2 regions of the Bombilactobacillus sp. ESL1094 genome follow, and region 2 is predicted to be linked to the other one. Evidence: riboswitches for the same ligand, from Rfam matches in the RefSeq annotation. Region 2 holds a riboswitch; the other holds the start of a gene.
What was found. Region 2 has a riboswitch for lysine ahead of AC3B5S_RS04215 (amino acid permease). Riboswitches for the same ligand answer to the same signal wherever they lie in the genome.

Region 1: linked by a shared signal. The riboswitch ahead of lysA (diaminopimelate decarboxylase) and the one ahead of AC3B5S_RS04215 (amino acid permease) in region 2 are both predicted to bind lysine.

The regions. Positions count from the first base shown of each region.
Region 1 is NZ_JBYLUM010000001.1:287,569-296,589, reverse strand. It holds gene AC3B5S_RS01585 (glycosyltransferase family 2 protein) at 1-110, opposite strand, end outside; gene AC3B5S_RS01580 (GNAT family N-acetyltransferase) at 204-683, shown strand; gene AC3B5S_RS01575 (multicopper oxidase family protein) at 729-2,186, shown strand; gene AC3B5S_RS01570 (APC family permease) at 2,393-3,832, shown strand; gene dapF (diaminopimelate epimerase) at 3,920-4,888, opposite strand; gene AC3B5S_RS01560 (aspartate kinase) at 4,900-6,252, opposite strand; lysine riboswitch at 6,424-6,603, shown strand; gene lysA (diaminopimelate decarboxylase) at 6,706-8,025, shown strand; gene dapD (2,3,4,5-tetrahydropyridine-2,6-dicarboxylate N-acetyltransferase) at 8,032-8,733, shown strand; gene AC3B5S_RS01545 (N-acetyldiaminopimelate deacetylase) at 8,739-9,021, shown strand, end outside.
Region 2 is NZ_JBYLUM010000001.1:832,103-841,123, reverse strand. It holds gene AC3B5S_RS04230 (MFS transporter) at 1-408, opposite strand, end outside; gene AC3B5S_RS04225 (Bax inhibitor-1/YccA family protein) at 596-1,294, opposite strand; gene AC3B5S_RS04220 (biotin transporter BioY) at 1,456-1,992, shown strand; gene AC3B5S_RS04215 (amino acid permease) at 2,122-3,564, opposite strand; lysine riboswitch at 3,647-3,828, opposite strand; gene AC3B5S_RS04210 (ECF transporter S component) at 4,109-4,702, shown strand; gene AC3B5S_RS04205 (cation:proton antiporter) at 4,826-6,796, shown strand; gene AC3B5S_RS04200 (NAD(P)H-binding protein) at 6,912-7,565, opposite strand; gene AC3B5S_RS04195 (VOC family protein) at 7,703-8,083, shown strand; gene AC3B5S_RS04190 (thiamine pyrophosphate-dependent enzyme) at 8,136-9,021, opposite strand, start outside.

The sequences.
Region 1 (9,021 bases), 540 kb from region 2:
GGCTCATATGCTGGTAATTTTTGAAAAGTATGAACGATAGCTTGATAAAATAGCTCCACCGTTTCTTCTTCGTTAAAGCATGGTACAATAATGCTAATTTTTGTCGCCATCAAAGAACCCCCTTGAATATCAGTAATATTTTAACTTTAAAAAAATATAAAAGCTACTATTTATTTAGAATTTGGCAAGGAAGGTCAATGAATATGACAGATTTAGTATTAAAGACAATGGATGATCAACAATTTCAAAGCTTTTTTAGTTCGCAAACAAAAGAATATGCACAGCAAAAGATGTTAAATCACGCTTGGACGAAGCAGGAAGCATTATTTCGAGCGGAGGAAGAGTTTAAATTATTGCTACCGGATCAACAACATACTTACCACAATTTTTTGTATGTGGTGCAAAATATTGAGCAAACAGTGGGTTACGTTTGGCTAGCGGAAGTCATGGATAGTGATTACTCAGCACAACCGTATTTGTTTTTATATGATTTTGCCATCTTGGATACTTTTCAAGACCAAGGTTTGGGGCAAGAAGCTTTAAACTTGGTGATTCATCAGGCACATGATTTGGGTTATCAAGAGCTCGGCTTGCACGTATTTGGAATTAATCATAAGGCACAGCATCTCTATCAAAAGTTGGGCTTTCAGGTAACCGATGTCACGATGAAGCGTTCAGTTTGATTTCTCCTAAATGCAGAGTGTGTTATGATCAAATTGTGAAAAGGAGTGATTAATTTGAGTCAACGACCATTTTATCAAGAATATTTTTATGATGAAAACGTCTATGACCTACATGATGGTGGTTATAAAAAACTGACGTTGCCGCAGGTGCCTAGTAAGGCGCTCAGGATTCCGCCAATTTTAAAGCCAGATAAAGTTCAAGATCATGAGGTATGGTATACCATAGTGGCTCAGGAGTCACAAGCTGCGATTTTACCAGGTGAATTAACCAAGACCTGGGGCTATAATGCTGAGATTTTGGGACAAACGGTTGTCTTGCATGATGGTTGGCATTATCATGTGCATATTGAAAATCACTTACCCGAAACCACGACGTTACATTGGCATGGGTTAAACATTCCGGGTCCCATTACTGATGGTGGTCCCCATGCTCCTATTTTGCCTGGTCAAGCACGTGATATTGAATTTACATTGCATCAAGAAGGGGCGCAAACAGATTGGATGCATCCACATCCGTGTCCCAATACAGCCCGCCAAGTCTGGAATGGTTTAGCAGCCATGGTAATTGTTACTGATGAACATGCTAAAACCTTACCACTGCCTCAAGAATACGGTGTCGATGATTTACCACTAATTCTGCAAGATCGCTCCTATCATGATAATCAATTGGATTATCAAGCCGATTATGATGTGGATGGGACTTTAGGTGAGTATCCGTTAGTGAACGGTACGATCAATGGTGTGTTTAAGGTGACGACTCCGCAAGTGCGGTTACGCTTATTAAATGCTGCTAATCGACGTGAGTTTCGGTTGCACTTTAATGATGGGCGCCGTTTTACGCAAATTGCGGGAGACTGTGGTTTCTTAAAACAAACTATTGATTTAGATCGTTTAATGTTAACTGTTCCTGAACGAGCTGAAATTGTGGTTGATTTTAGTGATTGTCAAGTTGGCGATCAAGTACAGTTGCTGTCTGATGATACGGTTTTATGTACTTTTGAAATTGGTGCCATGACTAAAGCAAAACAAACTATTCCTGATCAGTTATTCGATGTTCCGCAGTGGCAAGCTGATGAACAAGCTCCGGTTCAAAAGGTTGTAATGTCGGGAATGGATGATGAGGTCTTGCTTGATGGTCGGCGCTTTGATATGACGCGAATTGATCGCAAACAATTATTAGGACAAACCGTTGATTGGGAAATTACGAATACTAATGATACTTGTGGGGGGATGATTCACCCATTTCACATGCATGGTTGTCATTTTCAAGTAATTAGTCGTAATGGTCAAGCCCCGTATCCTAACGAAACCGGTTTTAAGGATACAGTGGGTGTTAATGCTGGCGAAACGGTGCGCATTCGAGTTCGCTTTGATGTTTTAGGTATTTTTATGTACCACTGTCATATTTTGGAGCATGAAGATACCGGCATGATGGCGCAAATTGAAGTTTACGATCCTAAGCAACCACGAACTTACCATTTACACGCAATGCACGAAATGTAAAGAAGTTAAGAATTAATCTCAGAAAGGCCTAATAATTAGGCCTTTCTCTATGCTTCATGCACATTAAATTATCCGTAAAATACTATTTTTGAATAAATAGCTAAAAGTAGAAATGAAAGATTGACAAATTTATATTTTTGTTAGAAAATGTTAACCATACTCTAATGAAGTTTCATTAAAGCAACAAAGTTATGGGAGGCATTTTTATGGCGAGTATTAAGGAGCGGATTTTTCGAAAAGAAGATCCGAGTGTTTATGAATCAAAGGATTCACACTTAGTTAAATCTTTAACAACAAAGGACTTTTTGGCTCTAGGAGTGGGAACCATTGTATCGACGGCCATTTTTACTTTACCTGGTGATGTGGCAGCTTTACATGCTGGACCGGCGGTAGTGTTATCGTTCCTAGCAGCGGCGATTGTTGCTGGATTAGTGGCCTTTGCTTATTCAGAAATGGCTTCAGCCATGCCCTTTGCGGGTTCCGCTTATTCGTGGATTAATGTGATTTTTGGTGAATTTTTTGGTTGGGTTGCCGGTTGGGCATTATTAGCAGAGTATTTCATTGCGGTGGCCTTTGTTGGTTCTGGTCTTTCGGCCAATTTTAGGGGATTGATTGAACCTTTAGGTTTGCAATTGCCCAAATTTTTAGCGAATCCGATTGGAACCGCCGGTGGCGGCATTGACTTAATTGCTGCTGTGGTAATTATTGCGGTTGCTCTTTTGTTATCGTTAGGTGCATCTCAAGCTTCTAGAGTAGAAAATGTGTTAGTCGTGTGCAAGGTTTTAGCAATCTTGTTATTTATTGTCGTTGGTTTAACTGCAATTCATCCGCACAATTATGTACCGTTTATTCCTAAGTATCACTTAAACCCTGATGGTAGTGCCTTTGGCGGTTGGCGTGGTATTTATGCGGGTGTTTCGATGATCTTCTTAGCTTATATTGGTTTTGATTCAATTGCAGCTAATTCAGCCGAAGCTAAGGATCCACAAAAAACTATGCCGCGGGGCATTTTAGGCTCGTTATTAATTGCGGTGTTTTTGTTTGTTTGTGTTTCGTTAGTTTTGGTGGGGATGTTTAAGTATACTGCATATGCTAATAATGCTGAACCGGTTGGTTGGGCGTTACGGCATAGCGGTCATAGTTTAGTGGCAGCTATTGTGCAAGCCGTGGCGGTTATTGGTATGTTTACCGCTTTAATTGGAATGATGATGGCCGGTTCACGGTTATTGTATTCTTTTGGCCGTGATGGTTTGTTACCTAAGTGGATTGGTCATTTGGATCAAAAAAATCGGCCTAATCATGCTGTTTTAGTCTTGACGATTGTTGATGTAATCGTGGGCGCTATTTTCCCATTTGGTATTTTGTCACAATTAGTTTCGGCCGGAACTTTAATTGCATTTATGTTTGTTACATTAGGAATTTACGGCTTACGGAAGCGCGAAGGCAAAGATTTGCCGGAACCTGGATTTAAGATGCCCTTTTACCCAGTTATGCCATTACTAGGCTTTTTAGGTTCACTCTTAGTCTTTTGGGGCTTGAGTAAAGAAGCTAAGTGGTATGCCTTAGGTTGGTTTATCATTGGCTTAATTGTTTATTTCTGTTATGGTATTCGGCATTCGTATTTGAACCAAAAAGCCAAATCTTAAAAACTCAATTATTTTAAATTAAAACAAAAATAAGGCTGGAATAATAAGAGCGTAATCTTATTGTTCTAGCCTCATTTTATTGTTATTTTAAAGTTTTAGCTGTTGAGTCCAATTACGGTATGCAATGGCTTCACTGTCATTTTGCAAACTAATCTTGTCCGTAGCTTGGGGCTGATGTAACCAAGCTTCTGACAACTGCGTTTGGCCCATGATGGTCGCATTACCAATTAATTCCATCCAGTATTGATCGGCTTGGTGATGAACTTTGGTTTGAACCATACCGCCCGGATTGTAAACTTGAAGTAGTTGTTCTAACTGGGCTTTTTGCGGATAATTTAAGACTAAAGCTAAGCTGGCCGCAGACATTGCGGTCCCACACGCGTTGGTTAAACCGACACCGCGTTCAAAAGTTTGCACAAAAATTGTTTGCGGTCCCAAAATTTTAACAAAGCTTAGATTAACTCCGTCAGGTAATTCAGGATTGTGGTCATTTAATTGTTGGCCGAGCTGTTGCAAACGAGTTGTATCAATTTCTGGTACAAAAGTAATCAAGTGCGGATTGGGAACGGCTAAAGCGGTAAATTTTAAGTCAGGATCAATCGTGGGAATGACCTGATTGATGACTGGCTCTGTTGGAGTAGTTAAACCGACAGTCTGTGGTTCAAAACTGACGGGGGAGATTTCCACGCCAAAGGCTGGCACGTTGGGTGCCAAATTGGGGTAACGTTTGACGTGTAAACTTTTTTGTGAAGTTTCCACAGTGAAATCATCTTGCTGAAATTTATCTGCTAAATAGCGGGCCACTGTTCGTAAACCATTGCCGCACATTAAAGCTGTTGAACCGTCCGCATTAAAAATTTGCATTTGACCTAAGGCTGTTGGCTCAGTTGCTTGGTCCACGACAAGCAAACCGTCAACCGGCTGCAAAGCGGGAATCTGGGTTAAAGTTTGGACTAATAATTGTAATTCTTGAGTAGTTAATGGTTGTTGTAAAAGGGTTTGGTCCAGCAATAAGAATTGATTGAGTGAACCATGAACTTTGAGTAATTGCACCATATTAAAGTCTCCTATTCGAAAAAACTACGATAAATGGCCCGCACGGCCTTATCAGCGTCTGATTGTTTGGTACCGATCATAATGGAAATACGGGAAGCCCCCTGATTAATCATGTGTAAACCAATATGGGCGTGTGCTAACGGATCAATAATCTTTTTTAAGACCCCAATTTTTTGGCGGAAACCTTCGCCAACAATCATTGTAATGGCGTAATCATCGATCCATTCTAATTGATCGGGATGAAGCGTGTCTTGAATTTCTTGACACATTTGTTTGGCGATTTGAGGTGTAAATTGGCGTTGATCAAAGATGATTGTAACATCATCAATTCCAGAAGGCATATGTTCGTAAGAGATATGATATTTATAAAAAATTTGTAGTAATTTGAGTGTGAAGCCCACTTCTTTGTTGAGTAAATAACGGTGCAAATAGAGAGCCACAAAATGGTTGGACGTGGCCACCCCCGTCATTAATTGTTGAGGGTGAAAGTCTTTTTCAGGTACAATTAAAGTTCCTGGTAAATCGGGATGATTAGTATTTTTGACATTAATCGGAATTTGGGCTTGAATGGCCGGAATGAGCGCTTCATCATGAAAAACAGAAAAACCAGCATAGGATAATTCACGTAATTCCCGGTAAGTCATAGTTTTGATAGCTTGAGGATGCTCAACGATTTGGGGATTAGCCGCATAGATAGCGTCAACATCTGTGAAATTTTCATAAAGATCAGCTTGAAATCCCTTAGCTAAAATGGCCCCAGTAATATCAGAACCGCCGCGGGAAAAGGTCGCAATTTGTTGCTTTTCCGTGAGGCCATAAAAACCGGGCACAATATAATATTGGTGTTGGAGCTTAATTTTTTTGAGGTTAAGATAAGTTTGCGGTAAAACTTCAGCATCATGAGGTTGATCACTAACTAATAAACCGAGATCTTGCGGTGATATGTATTGGGCATCAAGATTTTGATGTTGCAAGATCAGGGCTAATAATTGGGCGGTTAACTTTTCACCATGGGCTTTAAACGCGGCGGTTAAATAATCATTATTGGCGAAAGTGGTAGTGGGTAAAATGTCTAATTGGTGCTTTAAGTCAGCAATTTGCAGACTCGATAAACCAAAAGTTTGGGCAATTTCGACGTAACGTTGCCAAATTTCGGTCACAATGGGGGTAAAATCCTGATGGTTAATAACTAATTGACTGTATTTGATTAGCAAATCGGTTACTTTGGTATCTTGGGAAAATCTTTTACCGGGAGCGGAAGTAACGATAATGCGGCGCTGAGGATCAGCTCGAATAATGGCAATAATTTTTTGAAATTGTGAACCAGTGGCTAGCGAACTACCACCAAATTTAATAACTTTCATAACTAACGAATTCCTCTCTGCTTGATCAATTATTACCCAATTATTAAAATTATTAGGGGATTAATTTGCATTCTAACATTTATTTTTTAATCTGCAACTACTTATTTTTTAACTATCTGCCGAAATAAATTAAAATAGCTTGACAAATATTTTAATTAATTATAATATTTTACATATCGAAGAGGTCGCAATCAACAAGAGTAACTATAGGAGCTGGTCAGCTGAGAATATAGTGAAAGGGGCGATTGCCGAAGGATTAAGTCCAAAGGCCGGGGCTTAAATTCTGGGACATAATTGAATAAATTATGGACTGTCGTAGAAAAATATCTCTACGGAGCGCTTACGACAAACTAATGCCATAATTTTAGCAATGAATGATGGGTTCTTTTGTTCGAAAGCGAGCAAAAGGACCTTTTTTATTATTAATTTTTATTTTTACTGGAGGTCGCAATCATGCAGTCAGCAATGGCATTAAACGCGCAAGGACATTTGACAATCGGGGGCTGCGATGCCCTGGATTTAGCACATAAATATCAAACACCATTGGTTGTGTATGATGTCGCCCAAATTCGGCAACAAGTTCATCAATTTAAGCAAGCTTTTCAACAAGCCGGCGTTAACGCCACGATTAGTTATGCCAGCAAAGCTTTTGCTGTGAAAGCTATTTATCAAGTGATGCAACAAGAACAAGTACATGTTGATGTAGTTTCTTTAGGAGAAATGATGACGGCATTACAAGCCGGATTTCCCGCCGCGCAGATTAGTTTTCATGGTAATAATAAATCATTAGCAGAATTAAATTACGCCGTGCAAAATCAGATTGGAGTCATCATTGTTGACAATTTTGATGAATTAAACATGTTGACACAATTGCTACACGAAAGTTATCCTCAGCGAAAAGTGGCGATTATGCTACGCATTACGCCCGGCATTTCAGCACATACCCATGAATATGATCAAACTGGGCAAATTGACAGCAAGTTTGGCTTTGATGTGCAATCACAGCAAGCACAAGCTGCCTTACAACAGGCTTTGGCAGAACCACAATTACAAGTTATTGGTTTACATGCCCATATCGGTTCCCAAATCATGGCTGTTGAAGGTTTTGAATTGTTAGTTAAAAAGTTATGTCAGTTAGTCGCCAGTTGGTACCAAAAATTTCAATTTGTACCACAAGTCTTAAATCTTGGCGGCGGCTTTGGTATTCAGTATGTTGCAAGTGACGAGGATTTGGCGCCTAAGCAATTTGTTCAAGCCATTGTTCAAACATTACAACAAGCTTGGCCATTAGCTTCACAACCTTTACCAGAAATTTGGATTGAACCGGGACGTTCTTTAGTCGGGGCCGCCGGAGTCAGTCTTTATTCAATTGGAACCCATAAAAAAGTGGCTGGGATTTGTAATTTTGTCACGGTAGATGGGGGCATGGGTGATAATATTCGCCCCGCTTTATACCAAGCGGATTATACTGCTGTGTTAGCTAAAGCACCACAAGCTAAAACGACGCAAACGGTAACTATTGCAGGACGTTATTGTGAATCTGGTGATATCTTAGTTAAGAATCAACCTTTACCGCCAACGCAGCCGGGCGATATTGTAGCAATCTTAGATACGGGTGCTTATGGTTATTCAATGGCTTCCAACTATAACCGCGTAGCACGTCCGGCAGTGGTTTTTGCCGAACGTGGGCATAGCCAAGTAGTTGTCAAACGAGAAACACCGATGGATTTACTTCGTTTAGATCAAGATTATCAAGTAACTGGAGAAGAGTGATTTGTGATGAATACACAAGAAATTATTAATTTTATTAGTCAAGCACCCAAGAAAACGCCGGTGCAAGTAGTAATTAAGGGCGATTTATCTAAGTTACAAGCGATAGCTGGGGTTGAAAGTTTTGTTGGCGAGCAAGTCGGAGTTATTTATGGCGATTATGCTCAGGTGCAAGAATTTTTACAAGTTAACCAAAGCGTCATTACAGCTCAACATTTAACAGTAACAGCGCGTAACTCAGCGGTGCCTTTGTTAGATATTCAGAATGTTAATGCGCGGATTGAACCTGGAGCTTTGATTCGTGATCACGTACAAATTGGTGATCAGGCCGTGGTGATGATGGGTGCCGTGATCAATATTGGTGCTCAAATTGGTGCCGAAACCATGATTGATATGGGCACAGTCATCGGTGGGCGCGCTCAGATCGGTCAACGGGTTCATGTCGGAGCCAACGCTGTGATTGCTGGTGTGATTGAACCGGCTTCTGCCCAGCCCGTTGTTATCGGTGATGATGTTTTAATTGGTGCTAATGCTGTAGTTTTAGAGGGGGTGAAAATTGGATCGCATGCAGTTGTAGCAGCCGGAGCAATAGTGACCCAGGATGTGGCTGCCAATAGTGTGGTAGCGGGAGTACCGGCGAAAGTGATTAAACAAGTTGATACTCAAACACAGCAAAAAACCGGTTTAGAATCTGACTTACGAAAGTTGTGAAATTAATGCTATTAAATGAAGATTTAATTCAAATTCGGCGCCACTTGCACCAAATCCCCGAACTAGCTTTAAAAGAAACGCAAACGTCTGCCTACTTAAGACAAATTATTGCGCAATTACCACAGCAATATCTAACAGTACAAACGATTAGTCAATTACCAACGGCCATTTTGGTTCATGTTCAAGGTACGGATCCGAAAAGAACTTTGGGTTATCGGGCAGATATGGATGGCTTACCATTGACCGAAGCAACTAACTTAAGCTATCAATCTAAGCATGCTGGTGTCA
Region 2 (9,021 bases):
AAATTGAGTTGACCGTCGTTCACCTTGGTAATTGGCTGCAGATAAACTAGGCAAAACAGTTGTAATCGCGCCACTACCTAAGCCGACAATCAAAGCAAAAAAGATTAGTTGGTTGACACTTTGGTGAATGAAGATAGGTAGTAAGCCACCAGCGGCTAATAAAGCTAGGCCAATAGCGGCTGCATATTTGTAAGTGATTTTGGTTAAAATAAAACCAAAAATAAAAGAGGCCAGCATGGATGCTACATCACCGATAGACGCAATGGATTCAACTTGAGTCGCATCAGCGTTGGGAAAAGCTTGTTGAATTTTGACGATGGACGGGGCCATGATGGAATCCAAGCGCGTCACCGTGGTGAGAGCAATAATACCGACTAAAGTAGAAATTTGTACTTTACGAGTATTCAAAAAATGTTCCTCCTGAAAATAATTTGTTGCTGTTCAATTATGATCTAGTTAAATCTCAAAGCTGTTGGAGCTGGGTAGTTAAGTATTAAGTAGGTACTGGGCGAGATTTTGGATTGAATTTTCACCGCAACATAAAAAAAGCTACTCTCTTTTAATGAGAGTAGCCAGAAATTTGCTCATGAAGTTCTTAATTATTGTCATTACCAAAAATAGCTAACAGATTCATTAGTAAATTGATAAAATCTAAGACTAAATTCACGGAAGCGACTAAAGCTAAGGCGCCTAAGTTTTGGCCTTGACTATTGGCATAAATCCGTTTGAGGTCTTGGGAATCAAAGGCAATATAGCCCATGAAAATAACAATCGTTAAGATATTAATGACTAAAGCAATCATTGGACTCTTAAAAAGAAAGACATCTAATAAGGAAACCACTAAGATAGCAACTAAGCCAATTAATAAAGTCCGACTCCAAGACGATAAATCGGTTTTGGTGAAATAACCATAACCGGCCATTACGAAAAAGACAACGGAAGTCAAAATTAAAGCTTGGGCAATACTTTTAGCGGAATAACTAAAAAATAATGGTACTCCTAAAAATGAAAAAACAAATAAAAAGGCGAGGTAACAGACAAACGTCATTAAATAAGAACTTTGCGCAAAACGTTGACACATGGTTAATAAAATCATGGACAAACCCACAATGATAATGGTTGATAATAACCAATGTTGTGCGCCCCACATGATGATGGGCATGGTGAAAGCTTGATTTTTAGCAAGAGCAAAAGCTGCCATTAACCAAAAAACAATGCCTAAACCAGTATATAGATAAACTAAGGAAGTAAAACGGCTTAAACCAGTTGCTTGGGATTCTTCATAAGTTTGCATAAATAACCTCCATTATTAATTGATTAAAACATACTGGATACTTAAGATAAAGTCAAATGCTTATGACGCCAGGTGATTGGTAGATGTTAATTTAATCTGGTAGCTGGTAAACTAAACGCAGATTGAATTAAATAAATTGTAATTGTTGAAGGAGAGAAATCGTGAAGTATTCGTTAAAAGCTTTAGTTTCCACAGCGCTGATGACGACAATTATTATCGTTTTGGGATTATTTCCGGGAATTCCGTTGGGTTTTATCCCGGTGACTATTGTATTGCAAAATTTAGGCGTGATGCTAGCAGGGGAATTGTTAGGCCCTAAAGCAGGCACAGCGGCCGTAGGATTATTCTTATTATTAGTGGCGCTAGGTTTTCCTTTTTTATCAGGCGGACGTGGTGGAATAATTAGTTTCATTGGCCCAACGGGGGGTTACTTAGTGGCTTGGTTTTTTGTGCCATTACTGGTCGGCAGTACTTTAAAGCGCACGTTCTTTTCTGCTAAATGGTGGACGGAATTTTTGGTGGTCTGGTTGCTGGGCGTTGTTGGCGTTAATTTAGTTGGCGCTAGCTGGTTAGCAATTCAAAGTCATTTAGCCTGGAGTAAAGCAGTAGTTTCGAGTTTGGCGTTTATTCCGGGAGATACACTCAAAGCGATCGTAGCAGTTTTTTGTGCCCGTAGATTACGGCCATTGTTGCATTAACGGAAAAATCTAGTAATTAATTTGTTAACAAAAAGAGACTGGTCTTTAGCAACGAGTTACTGATCGAATTGTCAAGAATGTCATCAGTAAGCTGCTATGGCCAGTCTATTAAATTATTATTAGTAATAATTATTTTTCACTTGAAACGTCAATCTCCTCTAGCGGGATAATCTTAGTGTGGTGTTTCCATTTGTAACCAAAATATAAGATTAGAACTAATGGAATGCCAATATAAGTAATTCCAATTTGCTGCCAATCCCAATGTACAAAGGCATCAATATTTTGTCCACCGATGACTAGGATACACAAAATTAAAGCAATAATTGGTCCTAAAGGAAATAACTTAGCGTGGTATTTGAGTTCACTTAAATCATGACCTTGTAGCACAAAGGCTCTCCGGAAACGATAATGACTTAAGGCAATGCCAACCCAAGCGATGAAGCCGGTTAAGCCAGAAGCGGCCACTAACCACATATAAATCTTTTGCCCAAAGATGCTGGTTGCGAAAGTTAATAAAGAAATTAACATAGTAGCGCTTAAAGCCAGTAAAGGAATACCATGTTTGGTTGTTTTACCAAACGCTTTAGGAGCGTAATTTTCGTGTGCTAAGGCATATAACATTCTTGTCGAAGCATAAGCACCAGAATTAGCTGAGGAAAGTACGGCTGTTAAAACAATGGCATTCATTAAGCTGGCGGCAAAAGCTAGTCCAGCACGTTTAAAGACTAGGGTAAATGGCGAAACAGCAATATTACCATTAGCCGCACTCAATAAATTCTTGCTGGTGTAAGGAATTAAAGCAGCAATCACAAAGATAGATAAAATGTAAAATAATAAAATCCGCCAAAAGACTTCTTTAATGGCCTTCGGTACTGCATGTTCTGGATCTTCTGATTCCCCCGCGGTTACACCAACTAATTCAGTTCCTTGGAAGGAAAAGCCGGCAATTAAGAAGACATTTAAGATGGCTGGAAAGCCGCCAACAAAGGGGGCCTTTTTATAAGTAAAGTTCTTTAAACCAGCAGCCGGACGATACATAATTCCTAAAATCATGGCAAAGCCAATGATTAAGAAGACGATAACTGTCACCACTTTAATTAAAGATAGCCAATATTCGGTTTCACCGAAGGTAGAAACGGTTAAGGCATTAATTAAAAAGATCACGACTAAAATGAGTAAACTCCAGATCCAACCGGGAGTATGGGGCAGCCAGTATTGAATCAATAAGGCAGCTGTTGAGATATCAATCGCAACAGTAATGGCCCAGTTGAACCAGTAATTCCACCCCATCGCAAAGCCTAGTGCGGGGTCAACATATTTAGCATTATAGGTAGCAAAAGAACCCGAAACGGGCAAATGAGTGGCTAACTCACCTAAACTAGTCATTAAAAAGTAAACCATGATCCCCATGGCCAGATAGGCGATTAAGCCGCCCCCCGGGCCAGCTTTAGAAATTGTCGAACCTGAGGTCATGAATAAACCAGTTCCAATACAACCGCCTAAAGCGATCATGGAAACATGGCGGTTTTTAAGATTACGCTGTACGTGATCTTGTGAACCTTTTTCTGCCATAAAAAAATCCTCCTAAGTGAGAAGGACTCTAAAAACGATTAAAGCCTCTTTACGAAAATCGTAAAGAGGCTACTAGTATAAAATCGTAGATAGCGCCCCGCAATTGTTATTAATTGCGACAGTCTCAGACTTATTCAATCTGAACCCAACAGTGAATAAATGAAGTTAAACACCATTTCGGCTAAAAGTCCTTTCACGTTCAGGCTTAGATTCTTCATAATCGGCTGAACGTTACTCTTAAATTTAGCAACCTCTTCTTTGATTGTTTGCTTTATAATTTTAGCGCAAATTGTTGGAAAGTCAAGCCAACTTAAAGCAAGTAGTGGTAATTGGTGAAAAGTCAATTAATCCAAAATGGTTCGGTTAAAAAGAACTCATTTAAATAAGCTTTAACCGGCTAATTTAACAATTGGTATAGTTTTGGCAGCTGCTAAGCTTTAATTGCTCGCAAGTCTAGCTAGTTTTTTGAAAAATGGTATACTTATTATTGATTTTAATCTAGTAACCAAGAATTGATTTTGATGATTGGGGTAGGGAGAAAACATTGCGTAAAAGTAAAGCTTATAAAATTGCCATTCGGGCGATTTTGATTGCCATTATTTTGATTCAATCAATGACGCCATTTTTAGGTTATATTCCTTTAGGGGTACTTAATGTTACAATTATTCATATCACAGTTATTGTGGCAGCAATTGTGTTAGGCCCCAACGATGGAGCTTTGATTGGTTTTATTTGGGGATTAGGTTCATTAATACGTGCTTATGCAGCGCCGTCTAGTATTTTGGACACGATTGTGTTTACCAATCCGGTGATCTCGGTCTTGCCACGGATTTTAGTTGGCTACTTTGCTGGTTGGGTTTACCGCTGGTTATCTAATAAGCTGAAAAGTAAAACGCCAGCAATGGTGGTCGCTGCTGCTATTGGAGCATTAACCAATACATTATTAGTTTTAGGTTTAATGCGGATTCTTTATGCTTCAGCGATGGCGGCATCTTATAAAGTGCCGGTTAAAGGATTAAATTGGGCAATCATGGGAGTCGTTGGCAGTAATGGGGTGCCAGAATTATTGGCGGCGGTGATCATTGTACCGATTATTTCCTTAGCTATTTTTAAAGCTAATAAGTTTTTAGAGCGCTAATCCAGCAAGTATCGGGGTTATAAAGAACAATTAATGTATTGCTAATAAGATTATTGTTCCCATTTTCTTCAGTCAACCAATAATTAACTCACAGCTGCCTATTCAACAATAAGGGGGAAATTTGTGTCATTATTTTTTACATGCTTGTTGTTAATTAGTGCAACTATTGCAGCTAATATCATTTATTCACTTTATCCAAAAATTCCGTTAGCTTTTTATCAAATTGCCACGGGTTTTGCTTTGTCTTGGCTACCGGAATTTACACATTTTAATTTAAAACCTGGAATTTTCTTTTTGATTATTATTGCGCCACTCATGTTTAATGATGGTCAGAATACAGACTTTCATAGTTTAAAAAGTAATTTTCGTAATGTGTTGTCATTAGCGATTGTACTAGCCATTTTAACGATTGTTGTGGGCGGCTTTTTCATTCACTGGCTGTGGGATGCTTTACCATTAAGTTTGGCTTTAGCTTTAACAGCTATTGTGGCGCCTACCGATGCAGTGGCGGTTTCTTCCATCACTGCCGATATTGAAGTGCCAGAATCTTTAATGCAGAATTTAGAAAATGAATCGTTATTTAACGATGCCTCGGGCTTAGTGGCTTTAAATTTGGCGCTTGCAGCGTTTGTCACCGGAAAATTTAGTATTTGGCATAGCGTTGGGACTTTTTTGACGACTTTTGTCGGCGGAGTCATTGTGGGCATTCTGTTAGGATTAGTACTCGTTAGTATCCAAATTGTTTTTCAACGCCGTTTATTTGATGCGACTGCGATTACAGTTCCCTTTAATGTCTTGGCACCATTTATTGTTTATTTAGTGGCCGAAGAATTTCATCTGTCAGGTATTTTAGCCGCCGTTGCTGCGGGGGTAGTATTTGGTATTTATAAACGTCAGCTACGCTTGACCTCATCATCGAATCAAGTGGTTTTATCATCAACTTGGGATATTATATCTAATTTATTAAATGGGTTTGTCTTTGTCTTATTGGGAATTAGTTTGCCCCGCAATTTGCTGGCCATCGTCGATTATAATAATTTACATTTTTCCACATTGTTGTTATTGGCAAGTGGTTTGTATTTGTTGATGTTAGCCTTGCGGTTTTTATGGGTGTACTGGCGCTGGATCAAATTACCGGATACAGGTCAAAGCTTAGCAAAAACCAGTCTGATCATTGCTTTGAGTGGAATTCACGGCACAATTACTTTAGCAATGGCATTTTCGTTACCCATTATGCAACATGGTAAGTTGATTCCCTTTCGAACAGATCTGATTTTTGTGGCCGAAATTATTATCTTATTGAGTCTAGTTGTGCCTACTTTGTTGTTACCAAGACTCTTACCGGCCAAGGTCAGTCCATTTACGATTAACGAATTTACTGACCAACTAGTAAAATTGGTCAACTACGCGATTCAGGAGTTACGTGAAAATAATGACCAAAATCCACTAGCACTCAGCCATGTCATTACATTATTGAATAGCCAAAAATTAGATAATGCCCGAGCTAACCCTAAGCAAGTACGAAATTTATTAGAAAAAACCGAAAGTATTGAATTTACAGCAATCGATCACTTTGTGCAAAATAATGAAGATATCGATTCTAAGATTGTTTGGCAATACAATCGCCAACAGATATTGCAAATGCGCAAAATTATTACCAATCCATTAATTCAGTTGAAGATGTGGTGTAAGCTAGTGGTTTTGCGCTGGCGGATTCGGCGGTTAAGAAGAAAACGAGCAGTGCAGTTGTCTAAAAAAGACCGTAAAGCGTTGGCTTATAATAAGGAGCAGTTGCGTAAATTGGAGAATGTCGGTTATCAGGCTGTCAGTCAATATTTAAAGCAATTACGTGATCCAGAAAATATTGCCGAAGTTAATTTAGTGCAACATTATTATGCTTATCGGCATCAGCGCTTCAGTAACAATGAAACGGATGAAACCCAAGAACGTGATTTGATTATTATTGCTTTTCAATATGAATATGAATTTGTGCAACAAGAACTCCGCAAACATCAGTTAGCTCCAGAGCTAGTCACGGCTTTAAACGAGAAAATTTCCACAGACCAATTTGTCTATATGATGTCTGATAATTAAATAACAAGTTGACCGCTAATCGCGGCTAATTTTGAAGCACAATTAAAAAACGGTTCATCGCCAGTTAAACAAGTGATGGACCGTTTTTTTAATTAGTAAGTAGCAGATGCTTAATTTAATAAACCGGGCGGTTTGCACCTTGAGTGTCTGGATCAGCGATACCAATACTTTCGTAACTATATTGCTTTGGATCGGCAATTATTTTTAAAACCGCGTCCGCAATACTTTGACGTGAGCCTGAAACACCTAAATAAGGTTGCGCTTGAGTCGTAATTTGATACTTGATTGCGGGGCGGTCGTTTAACCAAGGTAAACGCAATGTTGTGTAATTTAAACCAGATTCTTTGAGGATTTGGTCGCTCTGTCTAGCAGATGGTAAACCGCGTCCAATATATTCAGCGTTCCAGCGGCCAAATTCACCGCCAACTTCGTGATATAATCCCAGCACATTGGCAAACAGTACCCGGTTAACCCCCTGCTGTTTCATAGCAGTAACTACGTTTTGGGTGATGCGATTTTTTGAATCGTGATCAACGACGGCTACAAAGACTAAATCTTGGTTTATCATGGCTTGGTTTACTGCCGCCTCATCTAGTAAATCGCCTTCGATTAAAGTTACCCGAGAATTATTTTGGTAGCGGGCTAGACGCCGTTTGTTTCTTAAAAATAAAGTCAAATGAATATTTTGAAATTGTTGTTCGGACAGAATTCGTTCTTCAACAATCCGCGCAATCTGCCCGTTGGCTGCCATAATTAAAATATTAGTCATTTGCTAAAACCTTCTTTATTACAAATTTTAGTGGCAGTGTACACCTTGGAGTCGACTCTAAGACAAGATTAATTCAGTCTGTTTTTTAGAAAAAGATTATAATCAAGTTGAAAAATATAATATTGGAGGATTGCAAAATGGCTTATTTTAAGGGTATTTCACATGTTGGTATCACTACGCAAGATTTTGACCAGAGTGTTGACTTGTATGAAAAATTAGGTTTTCAGTTAATTAATCAAGAAGACAATCAAGGCAGTAAAGTCGGTTTCTTGCAACTAAATGACTTGCTGATTGAATTATATGAAGCACCGATTAATCCTGTGAATGGTGCAATTAATCACCTGGCATTAGATACCGATGACATTCAAGCAGCCTATGATTATGTGCACCAATTGGGTTTTGAATTTATTGATGACCAGGTGATGCATTTACCATTTTGGGAACATGGAATTAGTTATTTTAATTTTTACGGTCCGAACCATGAAATTATTGAAGTTTGTCAGAGAAATCAAAAATAAACAAAAAATGCAGTTTACAAATGTTTTGTAAACTGCATTTTTAATAGAAATATTATTCAACTTCAGAAAATTGTTTGATCAAAGTCTGCAGTGAAGGCTGACTTGTTGCTGAGACATCGTAAAGTTTACGATAATGATCAATTGTAGGTTGATCAAATAGATCTTCATTGACGGGAACAAAACTGGTATCAATTGGATCAATATTTTGAATCTTTGCATCTAACACAATAGGTAAATGATTACCTTGCTTTTGTAATTCATCAATTTGTTGCATGGTTTGCTGTAATTCACTTAAGTTTTGCACAGTAAAACCGTGAGCACCCATGGCTGTGGCCACTTGTCCCCAATCAGCCCCTAATAAGTTGATACCATACATGGATTGTTGATTTTGAATTTTTTCATGTTCGATATAACCAAAGGAATTATTTTCCAAAACGACATTGATGACTGGTAATTGATATTTGACCTCGGTTAATAAATCAGGCATGACCATTGCAAAGCCACCGTCGCCAGAAATACTCCAAACTTGTTGGTTAGGGTAATTCAATTGGGCGGCTAAGCCTGCGGGTAAGCCAAAGCCCATGGTCCCATACCAGGGGGACATGGTAAATGATTGGTCTTGATTAAATGGTAATTGGCGAATAGACCATTCTGTATTATTACCAACATCTAAACCATAAACGGCATTGTTCGTACTGTGTTCTTTAATGGCTTGAATCACACCTTCAGCTCGCAAGCCGTCTTTGTCATCTTGGGCGCATTGCAGTAACCATTGATCCCAATTAGCTTTGTTTTGCTTAGCTGCTTTGACAAACGGAGTTTCAGGTCGTTGATAGCCACTAGCTAATAACGCTTTGAAAAATTCGGCACTATCAGCTAAAACGGTCACGCTGGCATCGTATTGTTTGCCCAAATCGGCTAAATTATTATTCACTTGA